DNA from 4 places in the Halarsenatibacter silvermanii genome. Region 1 is predicted to be linked to each of the others. Evidence: riboswitches for the same ligand, from Rfam matches in the RefSeq annotation. Region 1 holds a riboswitch; each other region holds the start of a gene.
The links. Region 1 has a riboswitch for cobalamin ahead of BLT15_RS06295 (ABC transporter substrate-binding protein). Riboswitches for the same ligand answer to the same signal wherever they lie in the genome.

Region 1 (6,148 bases):
TTTTCGATCTCCTTTTCTCCCAGCAGAGCTTCGTGCATGACAGGAGTAAAGATATTATCTCTGAATTCGGAATACCAGGTCAGATAACGGCTGGGACGAAACCCGGCATATTCAATCTGTTCGGAGTAAGGCTCCATCAGCGGAAACTCTTCGGAGGGAAATTGGGGATGATCTTCGTAAAAATTTTTCACAGGAACATCGCTGCCGTGGTGGGTCAGATATTCCGCGGCCCCCTCTTTGCCCGCCATGTACTGCAAAAGCTCAAAGGCCCATTCGGGTGAGCGGGAAGTGCCGGCAACAGCATAGCCATTTCCTCCTAAAACAGTATAGCTCTCTCTTTCTATGCCGGGTATAAGACCTATACCCACCGAGTCAGAAATTTCCGAAGCCTCCGGATCGGTCGCCGGCCCGTAGACAAATCCCCAGTTGATCTCAAAAAGCTGTTCTCCGGAGGTGAAGTGATGATAATTATCCCAGTCGCTTACCTCCAGAGCTGCCTGCGGCACGATTTCCTTTTCCAGCATCTCCTTCATAAAGGTTAAAGCTTTGACACCGGCCTCATCGTTGAATGTCCATTCAGTTTTGTCCTCGTTCATCCAGCTGCCGTCGTGCAGTTTGAGCATGAGATCAAACCAGACCATGCCGTCTTCATGAGCGGAAACCCAGCCGGGGAAAAAGCCGTACTCGGCCAGCCCTTCGTCGATAGCCTTTTGGGACATATCTACCATCTCCTCCCAGGTTGCCGGCGGGGATTCATAGCCGAGTTCGTGCAGCATATCCTCATTGTACATAAACATCAAAGAGGCGGCCGTTATGGGCAGCCCCCACAATTGATCGTGAGAGCGCAGAGCTTCTAGAGAGCTGTCAAAATAAATCTCCGCAGCTTTTCCCAGCTCCGTTTCGGCGGCAATTTCCTCCAGAGGAATCAGCATTCCCAGCTCGCCCAGCTCAGCATGCCAGGAGGAACTGAGCCGGACGAGATCTACAGTATCTCCCGCCATGATGCTGGTGGTTATCTGATCCCAGAGTTCATCGTAGGGATACTCCCTCCACTCGATTTCTATCCCGTATTCCTCGGCAAAATCTGCCAAAACTCCCTCATAGGCTTCGGCATCGATGCCGGATTCACCGATGATGGTGAGCTTTTCCGGCTTTTCCGGCGGATTTTCTGAAGCCGCTGCCCTGCCCGCACAGCTCGTAATCGTCAGAGAAAACACCAGCAAAAAGACCATAAAGATACTCGTTTTGCATTTCATTTTTAATCCCCCATTTTTAAGTTGGTTTTAAAGTTTTGCAATATTTTATCTGCTGCAGTTATGTAAAAATCTCAGGGCAAATAAAAAAACCCAACCCCGACAGGTTGAGTGATGAGGTGAAAATACCAGACAGACCCGCCTTTTAACAACGAATAACCACGAATAATCACGGTCAATTCTGAATGGCTTCACCTACCATTCCCTGCCATCGGGGAACTGCAGGCAAAGCAATCAGGCAGGTCTCCTGACTTCCGGCCTTTATCCGGATTTGCCTTCCCCGCTTTTAAAAGCGAGTGGCAGAACAAAATCCGGCCTGACCGGTTACAGTGGCGGGCCCGTTCAGGCTTTTAACCTGATTCCCTATTCTCCTCCGGCTATACCGGAGGCACCTGAATGCATTTTGAATGCACTTTTGCATATTAATTTTTGCATATTATTTTTTTGGGTCTTAAGCTTTTTAACTCTTCTTTAGTACTTTCTCAATATCTAATTTTGAGATTCTATGCCATTTTCCTGCCCGAAACCCCTATTTTTATACTGTTTTCTCTATCTTTCATTCCTGAAATTGCTGGTGAAACTCCTCCACCCGCTCGTTGTACTCTTCCGCCTCCCGGTTGTGTTCGCCAACTTCCTGATTGACATCGTAAATTTCCCAGGCTTTTAAGGCCGCAAAAGCCAGATAAAAAGGCAGGGCATCGCTGCTGTCATCCCGGGTCAGCGCCATTCCCAGACTTGCTGCCTCTCCGGTCAGAAAAAGAGCTCCTTTAGGCCACCAGCTGTCAGCATAGGCATGGCCCAGCGAGGGCAGGGCCAGTCCGCGCAAAGTTGCCGAGCTTCTCGATTTGAACTCCATCGGTTCGAGTTCTCGCTCCTCCGGTTCCATATACTGCAGCTCCCAGTAGGCTTCTGTGTTGAAAAGCGCTTCGTTGCCCTCTAAATAATCGACGACCTTCCGGCCCCGGGCATCCTGGCGGGGCACCTCGGCTCCGGCCTCCAGCAGAGCAAATATTACCTCCTGACTGGAGGTGTTTTCAGCGGCCAGCATCAGGGCGGTCTTGTCGCGATATCCGGTTTTGTCGGGTTCAGCCCCTGCCCTGAGCATAAGCTCAAATAGTTCCGGTCTGTCGCTGCTCTCAGCCAGCATCATCAGAGGAGAGTATCCCCTGCCGTCCAGAATATTCGGATCGGCTCCCGCCTGTAAAAGCTTTTCGATCAGCTCGTAATCAGAAGCTTTTCTGTCCACGGCCAGATGCAGAGGAGTATTTCCCTCTCTATCAGCCGCATTGAGCTCCGGATCGCTTTTTTCGATGAGCACCGCCAGCTTTCGCCGGGCGGCCGGGCCGGTGATGAGATGATGTAAAACTGACCGCCCCTCTTCATCGGATGTATTAACTTCAGCTCCCTCCGCCAGCAGATATTCCATCACCCGCACCGATTCATTTTCGGCCGCTGTTTTCATCAAAGGCGTCTTGCCCGTCCGAGAGCGGCTTTCCAGCTCTGCTCCTTCTGCCAGCAAAAGAGAGATCATCTCCGTCCTCTCATTGTTAGCTGCTGCCCGCATCAGGGGTGTAATCCCTTCCCGATCGCCGGGATCAGGGGAAGCTTCGGCCTCTATCAACATCCTGGCATTATCTGTCTGTTCCCGGGCGGCGGCTCTGTGCAGGGCAGTCCTGCCCTGATCATCGCTGAGCCGGGGGGAAGCGCCCGCGTTTAAAAGCCTTTGCACAATCTCCGGGGAGGGGTCATTTTCCATAAGCAGCATAAGGGCTGTCTCCCCTTTTGGTCCGCGGCGATCGATTTCCGCCCCTCTGCTGATCAGAATTTCCACTTTATTCTCAGCTCCCAGCTCAGCGGCGCGCAAAAGCGGCGTATAGCCGGCATCGCTGGTTACATTGACGGCAGCTCCCCGCCAGATAATTTTTCTCATAACCTCAGGAGAAGGATTATGCCGGGCAGCATGGTAGAGAGCGGTTTGACCGTTTTTGTCCCTTCTTTCCATCCGGGCTCCGTAATCGAGCAGCAGATCGATAACTTCCGGCCGGCTGTTGTGGGCTGCTGCCACAATCAGGGGAGTTTTCCCCCTATCGTCGGTTTGATTCACATCAGCCCCATCTTTTAAAGCTTCCTCTATCTTTTCGGGAGTTTCTTCCTTAACCAGCTCCAGAAGATTTGATTCCGCTTCCACAACCGCTGTCAGGGCTGTCATCGCAAAGATAAAACCAAAAATTAGCATAAAAATCGCTGCCTTTTTGATCATGGTTTCCTCCCCTCCTCCTTTTTCTTTTTGAGCTCTGTCCTGCTTTCTCATAACAGGATCTTCTCTATATCTGCCGCCCACGCCAGAAGCTTTTCATCGCCGCCGGCATATCCAGCCAGCTGCAGTCCCATCGGCAGCCCCTCATCGCTGCCTCCGGCCGGCAGCGAGATCGCGGGCAGACCAGCATGAGTCCAGGGCAGATTCATCACCGGATTTCCGGTATCATCGATCCCCTCAGGAGCCGGTCCCGGGGCTGCCGGCGATATCCAGATATCTATTCCTGCTGTCTTCATCTTCTCATGCAGATTTTTTCGCGTCCGCTGCTGGCTCTTTTGAGCCCGCTGATAATCCGCGCTCGATACCGCCCGCCCCTTTTCTATGAGCTGAATCGATCCCTGACGATAATGGTCCGAATATTCTTCATACCAGTCCCGGTGAACTTCGGCAAATTCAAAGGCTACCAGCTGCCGATGAGCCCGGTTGATCCCGGCTATATCTGACAGAGACTCCGTCTTTTTGATCGGATAACCCGCCTGTTCGAGTTCTTTTTTCGTCTCCGCAAAGTTCCGCAGCCCCTCATTATCGGCCTGTTCGAGATAGGCATCAGCAGGTACCCCCAGCACCGGTTTTTTGCCCTTTTCTGCGCCCGGGGAATACTCCAGATCCTCATTATCTTCCTCCCAGCCCGGCACCAGCACCGCGGAAGCTTTTCTCATACCGCTTACATCCCGGGTAAAAAAACCGATATGATCGGCGGAGCTGGAGAACGGCAAAAGACCCTCGCGCGGGATGCGATCATAGGTGGGTTTGAAGCCAGCCACCCCGCAGTATGAGGCGGGACGGATTATCGAGCCCACGGTCTGAGTACCCAGAGCCAGCGGACAGTAGCCCGCAGCCACCGCGGCCGCCGAACCGCTGCTCGAGCCGCCAGGAGTGTGATCGAAATTGTGAGGATTGCGCGTGGGCCCGGGAGCAAAATAGGCGAATTCGGTGGTCACCGTCTTCCCCAGCATCAGCCCTCCGGCCTGGCGAATCTTTTTGACTATATAACCTTCCTCACCGGTCAAAAGTTCAGGATCCAGACTGGACCCGGCCCGGGTGAAAAAGCCCTGCAGATGAAATATATCTTTTATTCCCGTCAAAACACCATAAAGCGGCAAATCTTCCCCGGCTTCAGCCCGCCTCTGCAATTTATCGGCCTGACGCCGCAGCCTTTTTTCTCGGTTCTGCTCCGGCAGCAGCGCCTCGATTTTCTCCTCACAATTTTCGATCCGATTCAGACTTTCATCAATTATCTCCGACAAATCCTCCTCTCCTTCTTTCAGTCCATCACTCAAAGAGTTAAGCCGGCAGCTGTTTATGTATTTTTCCATAAATTTATCTCCTTCTCACATCGGCTGGCAATAAGCCCAAAGATCCTATTTTGCTTTATTCTGCCCCGGGCCAAAAAATTCCTTTTTTTATAGCCTAAACCTGATAATATTATCAAAATCTTCTTGTTATCAGTTGATAGATATCGTATAAGATCACTATCATGACAATAATGGCTGGAAGATATAAAGCAAAGTGATACTTGAAATTTTTCGCAACTCAGGTTAAGTCCATGGCCAAAAAATAGTGTCCCCGGCTCAGGATGTGCCGGGCTGAGCGTGAGCTCAGGGACGAGCTCTCGCGAAGGGAGCGCAATTTTTTGGCCGAAAACTTAACTTAAGCCAAGGAAAAATTTCATTGTGAACGAAGCTTTATATCTTACAGTACAACCAAATGAGGTTTTTGACACACCCATTTGCCAACTTAAGACAAGAAGATCCTATTATCAAAATTAAAAATTATTTTGTTCCACCTTGACTTTGCCTGACCATTTTTCTAAAATAATAAGTGGATGAAAAAGATCAAGAAAAAGTGAAAGCTTAAAAAAACTCCCCAGAATATCACCCCCTCCCCCGACAGGGCAGAGGGGGTGATTCTCATTATAGAGAGATTCCTCCGGTCTGGATCAATCCGGTCTGGATCAATCCTGCCAATCCATCATCAACTTTCGGGCCGAGCGCAGAAAAACCTCAGCTCCCGACTTCATGATGCTCTCATCGAAGTCAAAGTTGGGATTATGCAGGGGAGCTGTGATGCCTTTTTCGGGATTTTGTCCTCCCAGCCAAAACATGAAAGCGGGAAGCTCCCGGGCAAAATAGGCAAAATCTTCGCCGCCCATGGTTGGCTGCTCGGCCACCCGAACTCTTTCGACGTTATCGACTTTTTCGGCTTCTCGACGCACCAGCTCAGCCAGATCTTTATCGTTGATAAGGGGCGGATATAATCGTCTATATTCCAGATCATAATCGATGTTGTTGAGGGCACAGGTTCCCGAGATAATCTCTTCTATTCTTCTCTCCAAAAAGTCACGAACTTCCTCACTCAGCGCCCTGACCGTCGCTTCCATTTCCACAGAACCAGCCAGTATGTTGCGGCGATCGCCGCCGAGTATTTTTCCGATGGAGATGACCGATCCGGCAGCAGGATTCACCTCCCTGCTGACAAGACTCTGCAGCTTCTGGATGATCTCGCTGGCTATGACGACAGTATCCTTACCGTGGTGAGGACATGCTCCGTGAGCGCTCGCACCGCGGAGTTCCAGATC
Region 2 (6,148 bases), on a different contig from region 1:
ACTATACGCTCTACCTCCATGGCAGTATCGAATTCATAAATACCCTCTTCATCGGTCACGCCCTCATCGACCAGGTTTTCTTCTCCGTCATACAGCTCGACTTCGACATTTTCTGCCACAGTTCCATCATCAAATCCCACTTCTATTTTCCCTTCGGAAATTTCCTCTATCATCATTCTGTGAGCTGAAGCTTCGCCCGTCATCATCAGTAAAACAGCTGCTGCCAATATTACGGTTAAAGCTAAAAATTTTTTGCTTCTGGCCGTGTTCGGAAGCATGACTTTTGCAGTTAAATTTTCAGCCGACATCTTCATATTAAAACTCCTCTCTGAATTTTTCAAATAAAAACACCGAATTCCAGCTCAAAAAATAATACCATTAGCAGAAAGCCGCAGGAAAAAACCAGCACATCGCCAGCAGAAAACTCAAGCTCATCCTTCACATAAAATTCCCCTTTGAAACCGCGGGCCAGCATGGCCTGATAAACTCTTGCGGCTCGCTCATAACTTTTAATGAGCAGCATACCGATCAAAAATGCATAAGTTTTGTAGCAGTGCACTGAGGTTGCAGGCGTAAAACCCCGGCCCTCAACGGATTTCTGCATATTGCTAAATTCATCTTGGAGCACAAAAATATAGCGGTATACGAAGAAAAATAGATAAATAAGTTTTTTGGGGACATGAAAATATTTAAGAGCCTGCATTAATGAAGATACTGAAGAAGTTGAAAGCAGAGCAAAAACTGCCAGCATGACGGCATTGGACCGCAGAGTGATGCGCAGAGCATAAATAATACCATCGGAAGTTACTGTAAAAGGGCCAGCTGCTGCCAGCACCTCTCCTGGATAGGTAAAAGGTATCAGAATCCAGATACTGACTATAAAAATATTCAAGAGCGAAAGACGTTTGATCACTTTTTTTGTTCTTAAACCAGCCGCCAGGACCAGCACCAGAGAAAAAACGAGAGCTGAGACGAGCATAAATAAATTCTTTCCTGCAGCCGTGACTGCGGCCATCATCACCAGGATTACTATTTTTATCCGGGGATCCAGGCTGTGAATAAGACTATCTCCCCGGGAAAATTCAGCAGTAAGCATAATTTCCCGCCTCGCTTATCATTTTATCGCTGACAGCTTTTCCGTTCTCATAATTCCCGGTTTTACTTTCAGCACAAATACTACCAGCATTCCGCTCAAAAAACCTTCAATTATGATTACAGGCAGATGAGAAACAAAAATTAAACCGGCCAGCTCACTGAACGCCCCGGCGTCCGACAAAATCAGAGTTAAAACCACCATCAATACCGTAAGTAAAACCGCCAGCGCCCCGCTCAGTGCTGCCGCTGCACCTAAAATCTTTTTATTCGCCCGGCTTTTGGCAAAAACCAGTCTGAATAAATAACCAGCCAGAACAGCCGGTAAAGCCACATTGACAAGATTGACACCTAATACAGTAAAGCCACCGTGCTGAAATAAAACCGCCTGCAAAAATAAAGCTACCAGCATTGCCGGAAAAGCCACCCAGCCGAGTAATATGCCGGCAATTCCATTTAAAATCAGGTGCACACTGCTGGGCCCAAGAGGAACATGGATCAAAGAGGCCACAAATAAAGCCGCACTTACTATGGCCGCCCGGGGAATCTGATCTTCATTCATATTTTTGAGACCGACCGCCACCCCGGCTGTGCCCGCCGCCATCCCGGCCGCCAGAACAGGTGCCGACAGTACTCCCTCTGAGATGTGAATAATTCACCACTCCTTTGTTAAATTAATTTAAACCGCCCGGAATTAAATTTTCAATAAAAAAACCCCACCTTCAATGACAGGTGGAGAGGAGTAAAAATTAGGCAGGAGGCTAAATAAAAAAACTTACAAATTGAAACTAAAAAACATTCAACCCCCAATCTGAATCAAAATAATCCCAGCTGAGGGTAATTAGCGGGTAATAAACAAACAGAAAACAATAATCCTGCTCTAATTCCCTACCTTTCTTGCCATCGAAGAACAAGTAGGTCAATAGGCCAGCGGGCAGGTCTCCTGACTTCCAGCTTAAATCTGAATTTATCCCTTCCCTAAATACTAAAATATTTAAGTGGTCTTTAAATTCAGATTGATGCCGGTTACAGTGGCGGGCCCGTTCAGGCTTTGCACCTGATTCCCTATTCTCCTCCGGCCGTGACCGGGGGCACCCGACTGCCTTATATTAAATTTTAATTTTTTAGCTCACTTTTTTACGCCTCATTTTTTATATTCAATGATAACAGAAAGATTTCCTGCAAAATAATCAAAATCTTTGCCCGATCATCTATCTATCTCCTGATAAACCAGCAGATATTATGACATTAAGATATAAAGTGATGTCCACCACAGCAGGGAAATCCCCCAGTGAAGTTCCCCCGAGGTATCGGGCAGTAAGTTAAGATATGGATCTTCTTGTCTTCAGTTGGCTGATGGGTGTGTAAAAACCTCATTTAGTTGTACTGTAAGATATAAAGCTGCGTTCACAATGAAATTTTTCCCCGGCATAAGTTTAATTTTCGGCCAGATAATGGTTATCATAGCATTCTATAATATACTCGAACCTTCCACTTTTTGTTACCGGAATTTTGTCTGCCATACAAAATTAAAACAGTATAAAAAAAGAAATGCCGCCTTTTCAGGCAGTGAAGACCCGATGTTTTTAACACCGGAAGCAATAGCATTAAGAAGAGTTGAAACCACTTTAAATATTTACTCACATGTTTCTATGAAGGAACAGAGATAAAGCAGTTGAGATACTTCAAAAAGCCGGGAAATAATAATTTCGGGTTCGAAATTGGTGCAAGTAATAATTTTAAAGGCCTCGCCAGTTATTTTGGCGGGGCCTCTTTTCGTTGATATATGAATAAATAAAAATGGTGCGCCCGACAGGATTCGAACCTGTGACCTACGGATTAGAAGTCCGTTGCTCTGTCCGGGCTGAGCTACGGGCGCACTGTAAATATATTATTTTTTCCTACTTCACAAGATATCCTATCATATTAGATAAACTTAGTCAACAGTCTCTGTCATTTTCAAACTATTCTGTTCAAAGTTCATCTTATAATTCAGAAACATAATCCAGTATCTCATCGTAATCATGGGCTATACTCGCGCCGGCTTTTTTCAACCTCTCCATCTTGTGTGAGGGTTTGCTGCTTTCATCTTCAATGATGGCTCCAGCATGGCCAAAAACGGTGCCCTGCGGCATCTCCTCGGTGAATTTACCGGCCACGTAAACTATCAGCGGCTTGGTGAAGCCGCCCCTCTCCAAAAACTCCGCCACATCTCGCTCAAAATGGGTGCCGGGCTCGGAAAACATCACCACAGCTTCAGTCTCCTCATCCTGCTCGAATAATTTCAATAAGTCTTTAGGCGGCGATCCTATCATCGGGTCTCCGCCGATTCCTACCGAGGTTGAAACTCCCCTGCCAGCTCTTTTTATCATCCAGGAAGTTTCAGCAGTCATGCCTCCGCTGCGTGAAATAACACCTACATTGCCGGGAACAAAGCATCTGTCGGGATTATCCCCACCTATAGCTCCCAGTTTGACTCTGGCAGCGGGATTTATCAGTCCGACCGTATTCGGACCGATAATCCTGGCGTCAGCTTCACCGGCCAGATGAAGAATTTTCACCACATCCTGCTGGGGAATATTCTCCGTTATTATGACCATCTTCTTTATCCCGGCTGCGAGAGTTTCCCTGACAGCATCGAGGACGAAGGCCGGGGGAACATAAATGAGAGAGACATCGACTTCATTGTCCTTGCTGGCTTCTCTCACGGTATCAAAGACCGGGACTCCGGCCACTACCTCCCCGCCTTTGCCGGGAGTAACTCCCGCAGTTATATCGGTCCCGTAATCCTGCATATGTCCGGCCACCATGGAAGCTTCTCTGCCGGTAATGCCCTGTATTAAAACTGAAGTGTTTTTATCAACCAGTATTCCCATTATTGCTCTCCCTCCTGCCGATTAAATTCTTCCAGTTTTTCCTTCATGAGCCTGCCGGCCCGGGGCATAGTGATATCCTCTCCGTGATATTCTATGCCGGCGCTTTCAAATATTTCTTTCCCGCGCTCATCGTTGACACCGGCAAATCTGACCATGACCGGAAATTCAGCCGGATCCAGCTCCTTCTCCTCCAGGGCTTCTTTTACACCCTGAGCAACATTATCGACCTGGGTGTTATTGGTGATGTTGCAGCAGACCAAAAGCCCTTCCACGCTATCCTTGGAGAGAATGGCTTTGGCCAGCCCCCGCACTTTTCTTACAGGGGGGTTGCCGCCGAATTCGGTGTAGTTGGAGGGGCTCAAACCCAAATTGATCAGGGTGTCGAACATAACAAGACTTCCTCCTCCACCGCCGCACATAAAACCCACCTCTCCTTCCTCGAGCTCTATATAGCGGGCCGTGCCGCGGTAAGGATCGCGCTCATTAACCTCAACCACTCTCTTTTCCAGCTCTGTCAGCGGCCTCCAGATGCGCTCACTTCCGACCTGGACGCGTTCAGAAAGCTCCTTCTGACGGAACATAGCCAGATCATCGGCGGCCATCACGCAATCGGCTCCTACCACCTCTTCTTTTTCTGTAACTACCAATGGATTTATCTCCAGGGTGGTGCAGTCATACTCATAAAAAGCCTCGAATAATCTTACGGTAATGTGGGTCAATTTCCTCAAAAGCTCGCCGCTGAAACCCAGCTCGCTCCAGAGTTCTCTGGCCCTGTAATCCGGCAGCCCCCGGAAGGGATGAACTCCGGCTTTTTTAATCCGCTCAGGATATTTTGAGCTCATCTCCTCTACATCAATCCCTCCCTCGGTGCTGGCTATGACCAGCGGCTGGCGATTTTCTTTGTCATAGATGATGGAGAGATAAAGCTCTGATTTTATCTCCAGCCTTTCCTCTATTAAAACTTTTTCGACGGGAAATTCCTGTACCGTCATACCGAGTATTTCCCGGGCAGCACTGCGGGTTTCCTGCGGATCTTCCGGAAATTTTATCGCTCCCGCTTTTTTTCTCTTGCCGGCCGGCACGAGTGCTTTGATTACCACATCGTCATCCAGTTTTCTGTGAATCTCTTCGGCCTCCTGAGGACTTTCAGCCACTCCGGAATTCGGGATGGGAAAACCTTTTTTTTCTATAAATTCCTTGCCCAGATGTTCAAGAACTCTGGCCATGAATATTCCCCCTAAAATTATGTAGTTTTTTAAAATAACTGCAGCTTCTCTTCTTTCAAAACTCTTATTCACAGAGTTTTAGCAGTTCTTTCGCTCTCCTGTATACAGGTTCATCGACCATCTTTCCTTCCACCTTCATCACACCGCCTGCTTTATCTCCGGATTCTTCAAAAGCTTTCACAATCCTGCGGGCCAGCTCGATTTCCTCCCTATCGGGCGCAAAAATCTCATTTATTATCTCCGCCTGGGCGGGGTGAACTGCCAGTTTGCCGTCAAATCCCAGCGCTGCCGCCCGGCCGGCATCTTCTCTCAACCCTTCTTTATCATCGATGTCGGCAAATACGGTATCCACCGCCAGTTTACCGGCAGCACTGGCGGCCATGACGAGCTGAGATCGAGCCTGCTGCAGCTCTTCTCCTGTACGCGTCCGGCTGACGCCGAGATCAAGGGCAAAATCCTCTCCCCCCAGTGCCGCTCCTGAAATGAGCTCAGAACTCTCCAGCATTTTCTCAAGATTGAGAACCCCTCTGGCTGTCTCCACCAGCAAAATTATATCGATATCGTCCAGCTCTACCTCAGACCTCCGGGAAGCCACCGCTTCCAAAACTCCCGTAAACCTTTGAATATCACCGGCTTTTTCGGCCATGGGCAGTATCAGCCCATCCAGAGCCGGTCTGATAGCCGCCCTGCAGTCTTCGGGCCACTGCTTTTTTAATGGTCCATTCACACGCACAAATATATCGGGATGTCCGACTGAATTTTCGAGCTCGATCAATCTGTTTTCCACCAGCTCCCGGGCTTTTTCCTTATCCTGAGAGGAGACAGCATCCTCCAGATCGAGAATTACTGCATCGGCCTGCACATCTTCGACTTTATTCAATATTTTTGCGTTATTTCCCGGCATAAAGAGCAGTGACCTCAAAAGCAAGTTTTATTCCTCCCTGTCAAAATAAT
Region 3 (6,148 bases), on a different contig from region 1:
TTGCGGGCCCTCCTGCTGCGGGTGCTTATGATCATACCTTCCTGCACGGGTGTTACGCAGCTGGCAATAGTCCTATCATTGCCCAAATCTTCCACTTCACAAACCCGGCAGGCTCCATGTAGAGTGAGATCTGGATGGTAACAGAGACTGGGAATTTCAATTCCCGCTTTCCTGGCAGCATCCAGCACTGTTATGCCTTCTTCAACTTCAATCTGTTCATCGTCAATTGTTAGTTTTATCTCGCTCACCGATTATAACCTCCTTTGACCTGCTTTATTTCTGTTCTATCGCGTCTACCGGACACTCATCTGCACAGGCGCTGCATGAAATACAGGCTTACTCATCAATTAAACAGGTTTCCTCATTTGTAGTTATGGCATCTGTCGGGCAGGCGCGGGCACACTTACCGCAGACCACACATAAATCGTCAGAAATCACATATGCACCCGCCAGATCAGGACAGGCTCCAGCCGGACAGTCTTCATCATAGATATGAGCTTCATACTCCTGGCGAAAATATTTAATGGTGCTCAAAACAGGATTGGCAGCGGATTTTCCCAGACCACAGAGGGCGGTATCTTTTATATGCTCACCCAGCTCCTCCAGCAGCTCAACATCTCCTTTTTTGCCCTCACCGTCACAGATTCTCTCCAGTATTTCCAGCATTCTCTTCGTTCCTTCCCGGCAGGGAGTGCATTTACCGCAGGACTCGCCCTGGGTAAAATCGAGGAAAAAGCGGGCCACATCTACCATACACGTATCATCGTCCATGACAACCATGCCTCCTGAGCCCATCATCGAACCCACTTTCACAAGGAATCAAAATCTATCGATAGATCTAAATAATCTGCCGGAATACAGCCCCCAGATGGTCCTCCAGTCTGCACAGCCTTAAACTCTTTGCCCTCGTCCGGGCCACCTCCTATATCAAAAATAACTTCTCTGAGCGTGGTCCCCATGGGAATTTCCAGCAGACCGGTATTTTGAATTTTGCCGGTAAGAGCAAAAACCTTTGTACCCGGACTCTCCTCTGTTCCTATTTCTCTAAATTTATCTGCACCTTCTCTTAATATGAAAGGAACATTAGCATATGTTTCCACATTGTTTATATTGGTGGGCTTGCCCCAGAGACCCCTCTGAGCCGGATAAGGAGGTCGAGGCCTGGGCATTCCCCGCTTTCCTTCTATAGAAGCCATAAGAGCGGTCTCTTCTCCACAGACAAAAGCACCGGCTCCTTCTTTGATATGCAGCTGGAAATTATGACCGCTGCCAAAAATATCCTCGCCCAGCAGTCCGTAATCACGGGCATCTTTCAGAGCTTTTTCCAGACGTTCAATAGCGAGAGGGTACTCGGCTCTGATATAGATATAACCTTCATCGGCTCCGATGGCATAACTACCCACTATCATGCCCTCTATTACACTGTGGGGATCACCTTCTAAAAGGCTTCGATCCATAAAAGCACCCGGGTCTCCCTCATCAGCATTACAGACAATGTATTTTTTCTCAGACTGAGCCTGATGAGCAAAATCCCACTTGTGACCGGTGGGAAAGCCTGCTCCACCCCGGCCTCTTAAACCTGAGTTTTTTATTTCTTCAACGACTTTTTCCGGGCTCATCTCGGTCAGAGCTATACCGGCTGCTTCATAACCACCCCGGGCAATGTATTCATCTATATTTTCCGGGTCAATTTTACCGCAGTTTGCCAGCACAATCTGCTGCTGCTTTTTATAAAAGTCTATATCCTGGTAAGTCGGTATTTTCTCTTCAGTATCCGTTTCTCTGTATAATAATCTATCAACTGTCCTGCCTTTAAGCAGATGTTCTTCGACTACTTCCTCTATGTCAGCGACGTCGACCTCACAATAAAAAACGCCTTCAGGATATATAATTATTATTGGACCTTTTTCGCAAAAACCGTGGCATCCTGTTTCAACAATCTTTATTTCATCCTGTAGATCTCTATCTGCTAGCTGATCTTCCAGCTCAAATTTCAGCTTTTGTGCCCCGGCAGAGCTGCAGCCGGTTCCGGTACAGACCAAAACATGTGAGCGATAAAACGTTTCTTTCATCTGCCATTCCTCCTTTACCGGGTTGTTTGCTCTATTTAATATTAGTTTAATCTTCCAGGCGGGCTAAAGCCAGCTCCTCCACAATCTCTCCATTTATAACATGCTGCACTATTATCTTCTGCACATCCTCTGGATCCAGATGGCCATAGGTAATTCTGCTCTGATCCGGAAGTTTGACATCCAGCAGCGGTTCTTTTTCGCACATTCCTATACATCCTGTTTGAGTTACTGCAATGTCCAAATCTCTTTTTTTGATTTCATCAAGAACCGTTTTTAAAATTTCTCTGGCCCCGGCCGATATTCCGCATGTCCCCATGCCAATTATTATCTCGGGTTTTTCTTTCTTTGATCTGTTCTTTAAATCCTCTTTAACTTCTTTGCGTAATTCTCTCAACTCATCCAGTGACTTCAAGTATCTCACCTCCAGAGGGAATTTATCAATCTATAACTAAATGAGATCAGCCTCTAACCTCAGCGATATTATCTCTCAGATATTCTTCCAGCCACTTTAAAATCCGGGGTTTCTGGATATCAACATCCTGCAGTTCTGCTTTGACTTCCCCGGTAGAAAAATAAAAACTCTGACCATCCTTTTGATGCTGGTAAATGATCTCCAGGTCGGGATTTACCGCGATTAAAGAGACCAGCGTTTCAGCGATAGAACCCAGGGGAGGACGGTCCAGATGGTCATATTCAAATTCGGCAGTTACAGAAGTCCCTTCACCCGGTTTAGAATCAATTCTGAGACTGCCTCCACACAATTCAGCAGTTTCCTTGAATAGAGAAAGCCCCAGCCCCACCTCTCTGGTCTTTCTGGTGGTCACAAAAGGATCAACAATTTTTTCTACACTCTCTTCATCTATCCCCCGCCCATCATCCAGTATGACTATCAGCAAAATATTTTCCGGAACGTCCTCCTTGATTTTGATCTCTATCTGGCCGGCCCCGGCCCGGATGGAATTCTGAGCAATATCCAGCAGGTGAAGAGACAGTTCTCTCATGATTTATACTGATTTAAAATTTCCGGCACCTCGTCGGGGGTAAGTCGGCCGTATGTTTCCTCGTTGATCATAATTACAGGAGCCAGACCACAGGCTCCGATACAGGCTACTGTCGAAAGAGTGAATTTCAGATCATCTGTCGTTTCACCGCTGCTGATTCCCAGCTCTTTTTCCATCTCCCTGACAATTTCTTCTGCCCCCCGAACATGACAGGCGGTGCCTGTGCAGATTTGAATGATATGTTCACCCCGGGGCTGCAGATGAAATTGTGTATAAAAAGTTACAACCCCATATATTTCACTCATAGAGAGGTCAAGATGACCGGCAATCCTCCTCAAAGCATCCTGAGGCAGGTAATCATATTCCTCCTGAGCTTCCTGTAATATGGGGATTAAATGCTTTTCTTTTTGCTCATTTTCAAAAAGCTGCTCATTTTCACTGCTTTTTTCATACTCAGTTAAAATCTCCTCCAGAGGCTGCAAAAATTTCTGCAGGTCTTCTCTTTGCTCTCCGCACTGGCAGTCCATATTGGATACCTCCTGTTTTTTTAATAATTTCCCCCAGCGATTTCGATCTCTTCCTGGGTCTCCCTGTTGATTATCAGTGATATTGCTATTGTATGCATGTATCCACCCACTATTTACGCATTTTTCGTTCCAGAATTGCCCAAAACCAAAAATAAATGCTCAAAACCCGGCAAAACGTCCTGGTTCAGGCAGTTACAGGAATTTTGATCTGTTGATCTCGCCCTGAAAAATTTGAGGCAGATAAGTTTAAATCGTCATCGCACATGTTTATATGAATATATTTTTGTGCATCCGGTGCCTTTGTGTTTGTTTTAATGTGCAGGTGGGTTTAACAATACAGCCACAGTAAGACATCTAAAAAAAATTAGGTTCTTCTCCAGAAATCGTTTGTAAAACTAAAACTCATTTTCAACGAAAAAACAAAAAAATACAGGGGGCTTAAAGCTCCCTGCCAACATAAAATATTCGACTCTGAGGATTTTAGAATAACCATCCTTCTTCTTCCTCGATCTCCATATAAAAGGCGGAATTATAACGAATTCTGTCATAATCTTCCCCGCCAAACTCACCCTCTTTTTCTGTATCTGTCAGGTTGCTGACATGAATAAACCAGACCCCCTCCTCTTCAGGGGTGAAAACAAATTCGCCCTTCTCATCTGTGGTGTAGGTCTGCACCTCTTCCAGAGGACTAACAACTGACAGAGATTGATCAGCGGCCGGTTCTCCCTCATACAGGACCTGCAGGGTGATCTCCTCACCCGCATTATTTTGAATGTTTCCTGCGCTAACCACTTCAACTGCCAGATCTGTCTCGGGAACAGCCAGATCTTCCTCGTCAGCCGAAACTTTCAGCGGAGCTTTGGCATCATAATAACGCAGCTGTTTGCCATCACCATCATCGGTTCTATCCACTACCGGCCTTTTGCTGGTAAAAGTCAGCCAGTATATGCCCGCTTCTGATGGGGTAAATGCTGCTGAATAGGCCTCCTCCATTTCCCTGGTAAATCCCAGCTCCTTTTCGGAACCATCAGGTTTTATAACCTTCAGCTCGCCATTTTCCAGCTCAGCAAAAAATGAGTGTTCATAATCATACATCTCAGGAAAATGCCCGAAACTTATTTCTATATCAACTTCCTCTTCAACTTCGATCTGCTGAGGAAAATCCAGAATAATTTCATGGGCCTGGATCTCTTCAGCGATACCCAGGAAGTTAAACGTCAGGATAATTACTGAAATCGTTAAAACTATGGCTAATTTCTTGAGCATATTTAATCCTCCTTTGTAAATGTTATAAATTTAATACAGCAGTTGTGATCGTTTCATTCCCATGATTATACCATTTATTCACCTCCCTTTTTCTTGCAATTTTATCAGCAGCCGGCATTTATTCTGCGGGCCAAAATAAATAAATCTCAACCCGATAGAGGTTGAGTGAGATAAGGATAAATATCCAATTCGGCTGAAACCCTTAATTCCTTAATCCTGGAATAATCGATTATACATTCATATAAAGCTCAATAAAACATCATCCAGGCCGAATCAGAATATTCTCACCTACTCTTCCTGCCATCGAAGAATTGTAGGAAGATAACCAGGCAGGTCTCCTGACTTCCAGCTCATCCCTGAATTTATGCCTTCCCTGAATACACTGGTATTCAAGTGGCCTTTTAAATCCAGGAAAATATACAAATGCTTGCTGGTTACAGTGGCGGGCCCGCTCAGGATTTGCACCTGATTCCCTATTCTCCTCCGGCCGTGACCGGAGGCACCCGGCTTCTGAAATATTAAGTTTAAAAATTTCGTGTTATTATTTGTTTAAAGATAACACAGAATTCTCCTGCAAAAATACTAAAAAAGCTCGATAATAACCCGGACAATCATCCAGGCAAATTATTCAGATATTCTGCTGCTTCCCGGACGTCTCGAGGGGGATTTTCCAGCCGCTTCAAATCGACCCCTTCCAGCTCCTGCAGCAGCTCCATGATCTTCGGAAGCCGCAGATCAGCTTCTTCGATCATATCCGGCCGGGCAAATATTTCATAATCCCCGCTGTAGAAAATTTCCCCTTTTTTCATAATAATAATTTTATCGGCCCATTCTACTGCAAAATCTAAGTCATGGGTTACCACGAGAAGAGTTTTGCCCTCCCCATACAGATCGGCCAGAATCCGGCGCAATGTTTTCTGGCCGGCAGGATCAAGATAGGAGAGAGGTTCATCAAAAATAACTATTTCCGGCTTAACCGCCAGAATACCGGCTATTGCCGCCCTTTTTTTCTGACCATAACTGAGATGATGAGGATTTTTATCCTGCAAATTCAATATATCGACAGATTTTAAAGCCTGCTTTACCTTTTTATCAATTTTATCCCTGTCCTGCCAGCCAAAGTTGACCAGTCCAAAAGCAACATCTTCATAAACAGTTGTGGAGAAAACCTGATCATCAGGATCCTGCATAACCAGGCCGACCAGTTTTCTCACCCAGTCTTTATGCTTTTCACCTATCTTTCTGGATTTGATATATACTTCCCCTTTTTGAGCCAGATAAA
Region 4 (6,148 bases), on a different contig from region 1:
ACTCTTCAGCCAGCTCTCTTATTTCTTCAGCTACCACAGAAAATCCTCGTCCAGCTTCACCGGCCCGGGCTGCCTCTATGGCAGCATTCAAAGCGAGCAGATTTGTCTGCGAGGCTATAGATTCTATAACTTCTATCATATTACCTATCTGCTGAGACCTTTTATTGAGTTTTTCTATGGCATCGGTGGCAAATTCTACAGTCTCACTCACAGTATCAAGCTGTTCAATAGCTTCATTTATGGATTCCTGACCTTCACGGGCAGTTTCAACTGAATCGCTGGCTTCCTGGAGTACTTCGTTCACATTTTCCATAAGCTGGCCGCCATCTTCAGCCACCTTTTCTGAGGTTTCATCAATATTTTGAATATCGGTGTTGATATCTTCACTCTTTTCGGCAACCTCTGTGATGGTGCGGGCGATCTCCTCCGAGCTCTGTCCCATATCATCTGATGCCCTGCTCAGCTGGCGGGAAGCATCCACGACCGAGTCTGAATTATCATCGATTCCCAGAATTAAATTCTTCAATCCGTTTGTCATTTCGTTGAAGGAATCAGCCAGATCACCGAGCTCACCCCTTGATTTTATTTTCACCTGACCGCTCAAATCTCCATCAGCTACTTCAGCCGCTCTTTCAGCCAGCATTTCTACAGGCTTAAGCAGTCTGGAAATAAGAAGGAAGATCAACACACCAACTGCAGCTGTGCCTGCCACCGAAAATATTCCGATATTTCGAGTTATAGCAGCACTTTGAGCGACAACATCTTCTCGATCCTGCACTGTCTTGATGTAACCCAGCACCTCACCAGAATAGTCCTCGAAGGGCAGAAGATAAATACCTTCAGTCTCATCTTCGGAGTAAAAGAAAACCCTTTCTCCTGTTTCGGCTTCTGCCAGCTTCTCCTGAGGCACCTGCCATCGATCTTCTGCTGTCGCTCCAAAGAGGCCATCATCTTCGCTCACCTCTTCCCAGAACGGCATATCTTCATCCTCGAATACATAAAAGAAAATTTCTCCGCCCAGATTCTCCTGCAGCCTGTGGGCAAAATAATCATCAAAAGCTGATCCAAATTCAACAGTTCCCACATGTTCACCCTCATACTCGACCGGAGCTATGGCGCGAATACTGATAGCCGAAGTTCCAGCTTCCAACCCCTGCAAAAACTCCTGACGGCTGTTAGCTTCATTGACGATCTCTCTAACATCACTGAGATCATCCCCGTATCTTTCAGGTCTGTGAACTCTTAAAAAAGAAGTGGAATCAGGCTCGTGAAAATGAACTCTACCCACTTCCTCTTCCACCGCTTCTATCTCCGGGCCCAAAAACTCTGCCATCTGCTGACGTTCGCGCTCGCCAAAAAATTCCTGAACCATTTGATTGTTGGCAGTCCGCAGCACGTTTACCCGGGCCATTTCAACTCTATCTTCAATTTGCGCTTCCAAAAAATTGCCCAAAGCTGCAAAGAATTCCTCTTCTTCCTCCTGTAAAACGGTGTTAGACTGGTTGAGCGAATATAAGCTTAAACCTGTCGATAAAATTATAATCCCCAGAACAACAGCGATAATCAATTTTTTCTTAAAGGACATTTTCCGCAATGATGGCACTTTTTAAATCACCTCTATAAATTTGCATAGTATTATTCTGCGCTAATAATTTCTTCCCGATGTCAGCATCAATTTCCTGCATATTTCAGTACTTTTTTCCCGTATACAGGCAATCATATACTCCGGACGTAAAAATATTTATGAAAAATATACGATTTTATTGTATAATGATAAAAAAGGATAATATACTCACTATGATGAGCAAATGACATCTTTTAAACTCAGTTGAATTTAGGGGGATTACCATGTCCGAAAAAAAATCGGCCCAAATAGCCCCGGAAGATCAGTTCATAGAAAACAGATGCAGACTTGTTCAGGCTGCTCTGGATTCTCTCTCTGCCAATATAGCCATACTGGACGACAAAGGTATCATCCGTTACACCAACCGCTCCTGGAAAGAACACGCCCGGGAAAATAACCTGGATCCTGATAAATGTTCCGAGGGAATTAATTATTTGAAGGTCACCCTGAACGCGAAAGGAGAACCCACTGAATTGACCGAGGCAATCAAAAGCGTGATGCGCAGAAAAAGTGATTACTACGAAAAAGAATATCCCTGTCACGGCCCGGATAAAAAAAGCTGGTATAGAATGAAAGTTACCCCCTACGATGACGAAGGGCCTTATGCTGTCGTCATAGCGCACGAGGATATCACGGAAAAGAAAAAAGGCGAATTGAAAATAGAGGAATCTCTACAGAAAACCAAAATGCTCCATGATCAATTTTTGCCGGCGGGGCCTCCCGATATTCCCGGACTGGATTTTGCTTTTCATTACCAGCCGGCCAACAGACTGGGAGGCGATTTTTACAATTACGTAAAACTCGAAAATAAATTGATATTTTATGTTTCCGACGTGAGCGGTCACGATCTGAGCAGTTCAATTCTCAACATATTCCTGCGGGAAGCAATAAACTCTTATCTTTTGTCAGCTTCAAATTCCGATGAAATCAAGCCCGCTGATATCGTTAACTACATCTCCAGGCGCTTCAGCGAAGAAGATTTTCCCGCTGATTATTTTATCTCGCTGGTCATGGGAGTTATGGATATCGAGAACTATGAGATAAATCTCGTAAACGCCGGATTTCATTTTCCGCCCAAGCTGATCATCGAAAGCAGCAGACCGGCCAGCCTGAAGTGTTCCGGTCCCCCTATTTCTTATCTCACCACCCGTTCAGAGCAAAAATATGAAGATTGCCGGTTTGTTCTTTCTGAAAACTCAACTCTTTTAATTTATACAGATGGTCTGATAGAACAACGTCAGGCGGAGAGCTCAGAGGAGATGTATGGAGAGATGAGGCTGATGGAACTGATAACTGCGCTGGACTACAGAAGACCAGAGACTTTAATTAATAAAACCTGTGAAAGTTTAAAGCAGTTTCGAGGTGAAACTCCAGTAGGAGATGATATTACAATGATGGCAATAAAAAATAGAAAACTGAAATAAAAAAATACCTGCATCTCAGGAGGTATGAATCCTGAAACGCAGGTGCCCAGGAAGTACCCTGGGATTGGGGGGTTAGGATTGCAAAATTATAAAAGATATCCGGAAGTGATCAGACGCTTTTTTAGGGGGGAAGGATATTTCGATTAACCTGTTAACATGATAAAATACGAAACAAATAAAATAAAGTCATAAGCAAAATAAATACCTGTATACAGGTATCCAAAAGAATATTTTCTCGCAGAATACAATATATATGATAATTTAAGCAGGAATATGATCCTGCATCTATAAATTTAATTTTGAAAAAGAATTATAAAATTTAAGTCGGGTGTTCCCGGTCGTGACCGGGAGGTAATAGGGAATCAGGTGTAAAACCTGAACGGGCCCGCCACTGTAACTGGATTTGATGGCAATCTGCCACCTAAAGTAAGTTAAACGTTAGGGAAGGAATCTGTCGTTATGTCAGGTTTTGTTATCCAGAAGTCAGGAAACCTGCCCGGCACCGAAACCTGCTCTTTCCCTCGTCGGCAGGGGGCAGCAGGTAATCAAATCAGCTGCTGGCTGGATCAGCCCTGCTTCCGGAAGATTATTTTTCATCGGTCAGCAGTGTCCATGATTATCCTGCCACCGGCTGTCGAGGCCGGGTTTTTGTGTTTGGAGGGGGCTGCCATGGATAGGCTTCTGACAGCATTTAAGATTAGTCGCAAAAATATGATTCGCCTTTTTATATTTGTTATAGCAGCGTTAATGATGTATTTTATGCTTTTTGACAGCGGCTTCAGTCTGGAATGGTTTCAGGACAATATCAGCAGATTAAACACCTTAAGCCAGAATCATTTGCTGCTCTCAATAGTAATTTTTCTGCTGGTCCGTTATATTTTCGCCGTCATATCCATACCCGGAACCGGTGTGTTATCTATAGTTGGCGGCGCCATTTTTAATTTCTGGCTGGCAGTGGCGCTGGTTTCACTGTCAGTTAATCTGGGGGTTTTAACAGTTTTCCTGCTCAGCAGGTACGCTTTTAAAGACCCGGCCAAAAAAAGATTTGCCGGGCGTTTTCACTCTCTGGAACAGCTCCTGGATGAATACGGGGCCTCTCTTCTATTTCTTTTAAGATTGAGTGAATTGTGTCCTTCTTTTATCATAAACTCCTTTTTTGCCTTCACTCCTGTAAAGACTTTCACATTTCTCTGGGTTAGCTTCATAGGCCATCTTCCCGGCATCATCATTTTTGTAAATGCCGGCAGACAGATCAACGAAATTAATAAAGCAGCAAATTTAATGGATCCCCGGGTCATACTATCCCTCGTTGCTCTGGGATTGATACCTTTGCTATCAAAATTTCTACACAACCGAATACTCTGTACTTCCGATAATAATTGCCGGTAAATAGAGATTAGAACTGCAGCTGCGCGTAGCTTCAGTCAGAAAACAGGATGTTGAATGGCGGCGAGGAATCTTTTTGAGTTCTGTCAATAAAATCCTCATATTGGGGTATCTCTTCTGCTGATAGAAGTGAAAATTCAGGATGTAGTCTAAAATAGTGAGAAGCGACTTCATTTTCTGGAAGGCCGGCAAAATTGGCTTCAAGTTTGTTTTTATAAGAAATTATCTGGTCTAAATTTTCCAGAAAAAGGTCCAGCAACTCACCATCGAAGTGCTTGTTTCGATCATCTTTCATTATCGCTACAGCTTTTTCGACCGGATAGCTGTCCTTATAAACTCGCTCTGATACCAGAGCATCGAAAACGTCCACTATAGCAACAATTCTGCCTTCGAGAGGTATTTCTTCTCCCGCCAGTCCCCTGGGATAGCCTTCACCGTCCCAGCGTTCATGATGTGTACAGGCAATTCTTTTGGCCATTTTGATGAGCTCGTGGTCACTTCCCCTGAGAATATTGCCCGCTATAGAAGGATGTTCTTTTATTTTTTCGTACTCTTCATCGGTTAATTTTCCGGATTTAAATAAAATACGATCGGGGATTCCTATTTTCCCCACATCATGCATTAATGAAGCATAATACATCCTCTCAAGCTTTTCCTCATCAGAGGTCACCAGCGAGAAAGCAAGGGTTGAAAAGACTCCTATCTTGGCCAGATGCAGTGCTGTGTCCTCATCTCTATATTCTGCGGCAAAACAGAGCCTTTTAACTATCTCTCTGGTCCTTTTTTCATTTTCTTCCAGGGTGAAGCTGAGCATTACATTTTGATTGGCCAGCTGATTTACTTTTTCCTCTATCCCCTGTAGAGCGTTGCTGAGAAAATGTTCTATGATCTGATCTGAACGCAGATTTTCACCTTCAGCAAAGCTATGTGAACACGAAAAAGAATTATTCTTCTCCTCCTTCTCATCAGCCCCTGCAAAATTCCTTTCTGAAAAACCGGGGGAATAATCCTGTCGAATAAATCCCTTGATTATCTCGGCCGACTTTCTGACTATATCTTTTTCAAAAAACAAATTGCCTTTGAAGATACGAAAAGAATCGCCGACCATATGCTGTTTATCAGGCATTTCCTGGGTGACCAGCGCCATGGAGTGAACGGGATGATCCACAATGACTGCCCATTCCTGCAGCAGATCTTTTCTGATTTTCGCTGAAAACTCTTTGATATCAAAAAAGTGAGTGCTTTCGCTGAAATTAACCTTTAAATCCGGGCTAAATTCATCTGCGAACAGATAAAGTCCGGAACAAACAGCATCAAGTTTGAGATACCTATCGCGTTCGCTGGCAAAGAATTCATTTTTCTGAAAAAAAACATACATACAGGCCGGCAATTTATGTTCCATGACAACATCCTCTATGGCGTGGCTGACCGCCACCAGCGAAGATTTATTATAATTTTCTCTTCTAAGCGAGGAAAATTTATCATTTAACTGCTGATAAAGTGCAGACAAATAAAATTACCCCCAGTCACGCTTTAAATTTATCTATTTTTATCTTTTAATTCGCGGAACTTTTCCCGGGCCAATCTTCTATAAACTCTCTTTATATGATCAGCTCTTATCAAACTGTCGAGCATCTTTAAAGCTCTTTCAGGTTTTTCGTCGTGCTTTATTATCAGGTCAGAGAGCATTAAAACGATTCTGTGTTCTGCTTCC

Region 2: linked by a shared signal. The riboswitch ahead of cbiM (cobalt transporter CbiM) and the one ahead of BLT15_RS06295 (ABC transporter substrate-binding protein) in region 1 are both predicted to bind cobalamin.
Region 3: linked by a shared signal. The riboswitch ahead of BLT15_RS09295 (DUF4198 domain-containing protein) and the one ahead of BLT15_RS06295 (ABC transporter substrate-binding protein) in region 1 are both predicted to bind cobalamin.
Region 4: linked by a shared signal. The riboswitch ahead of BLT15_RS10015 (TVP38/TMEM64 family protein) and the one ahead of BLT15_RS06295 (ABC transporter substrate-binding protein) in region 1 are both predicted to bind cobalamin.

What each region holds. Positions count from the first base shown of each region.
Region 1 covers NZ_FNGO01000009.1:55,162-61,309, reverse strand. The annotation lists gene BLT15_RS06295 (ABC transporter substrate-binding protein) at 1-1,256, opposite strand, end outside; cobalamin riboswitch at 1,474-1,664, opposite strand; gene BLT15_RS06290 (ankyrin repeat domain-containing protein) at 1,810-3,594, opposite strand; gene BLT15_RS06285 (amidase) at 3,561-4,886, opposite strand; gene BLT15_RS06280 (M20 metallopeptidase family protein) at 5,525-6,148, opposite strand, start outside.
Region 2 covers NZ_FNGO01000017.1:13,318-19,465, reverse strand. The annotation lists gene BLT15_RS09285 (hypothetical protein) at 1-314, opposite strand, end outside; gene cbiQ (cobalt ECF transporter T component CbiQ) at 338-1,096, opposite strand; gene cbiM (cobalt transporter CbiM) at 1,115-1,738, opposite strand; cobalamin riboswitch at 2,009-2,207, opposite strand; gene BLT15_RS09270 (hypothetical protein) at 2,442-2,762, shown strand; tRNA gene BLT15_RS09265 (tRNA-Arg) at 2,894-2,971, opposite strand; gene BLT15_RS09260 (succinate--CoA ligase subunit alpha) at 3,078-3,968, opposite strand; gene BLT15_RS09255 (ATP-grasp domain-containing protein) at 3,968-5,194, opposite strand; gene BLT15_RS09250 (HpcH/HpaI aldolase/citrate lyase family protein) at 5,259-6,122, opposite strand; gene BLT15_RS09245 (XTP/dITP diphosphatase) at 6,126-6,148, opposite strand, start outside.
Region 3 covers NZ_FNGO01000017.1:19,810-25,957, reverse strand. The annotation lists gene BLT15_RS09325 (NADH-dependent [FeFe] hydrogenase, group A6) at 1-248, opposite strand, end outside; partial or broken gene BLT15_RS09320 (4Fe-4S binding protein) at 274-333, opposite strand; partial or broken gene nuoF (NADH-quinone oxidoreductase subunit NuoF) at 340-2,072, opposite strand; gene BLT15_RS09310 ((2Fe-2S) ferredoxin domain-containing protein) at 2,119-2,484, opposite strand; gene BLT15_RS09305 (ATP-binding protein) at 2,531-3,073, opposite strand; gene nuoE (NADH-quinone oxidoreductase subunit NuoE) at 3,070-3,600, opposite strand; gene BLT15_RS09295 (DUF4198 domain-containing protein) at 4,081-4,866, opposite strand; cobalamin riboswitch at 5,178-5,388, opposite strand; gene BLT15_RS09290 (ATP-binding cassette domain-containing protein) at 5,478-6,148, opposite strand, start outside.
Region 4 covers NZ_FNGO01000020.1:25,520-31,667, reverse strand. The annotation lists gene BLT15_RS10025 (methyl-accepting chemotaxis protein) at 1-1,585, opposite strand, end outside; gene BLT15_RS10020 (SpoIIE family protein phosphatase) at 1,849-3,048, shown strand; cobalamin riboswitch at 3,358-3,562, shown strand; gene BLT15_RS10015 (TVP38/TMEM64 family protein) at 3,661-4,437, shown strand; gene BLT15_RS10010 (HD domain-containing phosphohydrolase) at 4,469-5,944, opposite strand; gene BLT15_RS10005 (DUF2225 domain-containing protein) at 5,974-6,148, opposite strand, start outside.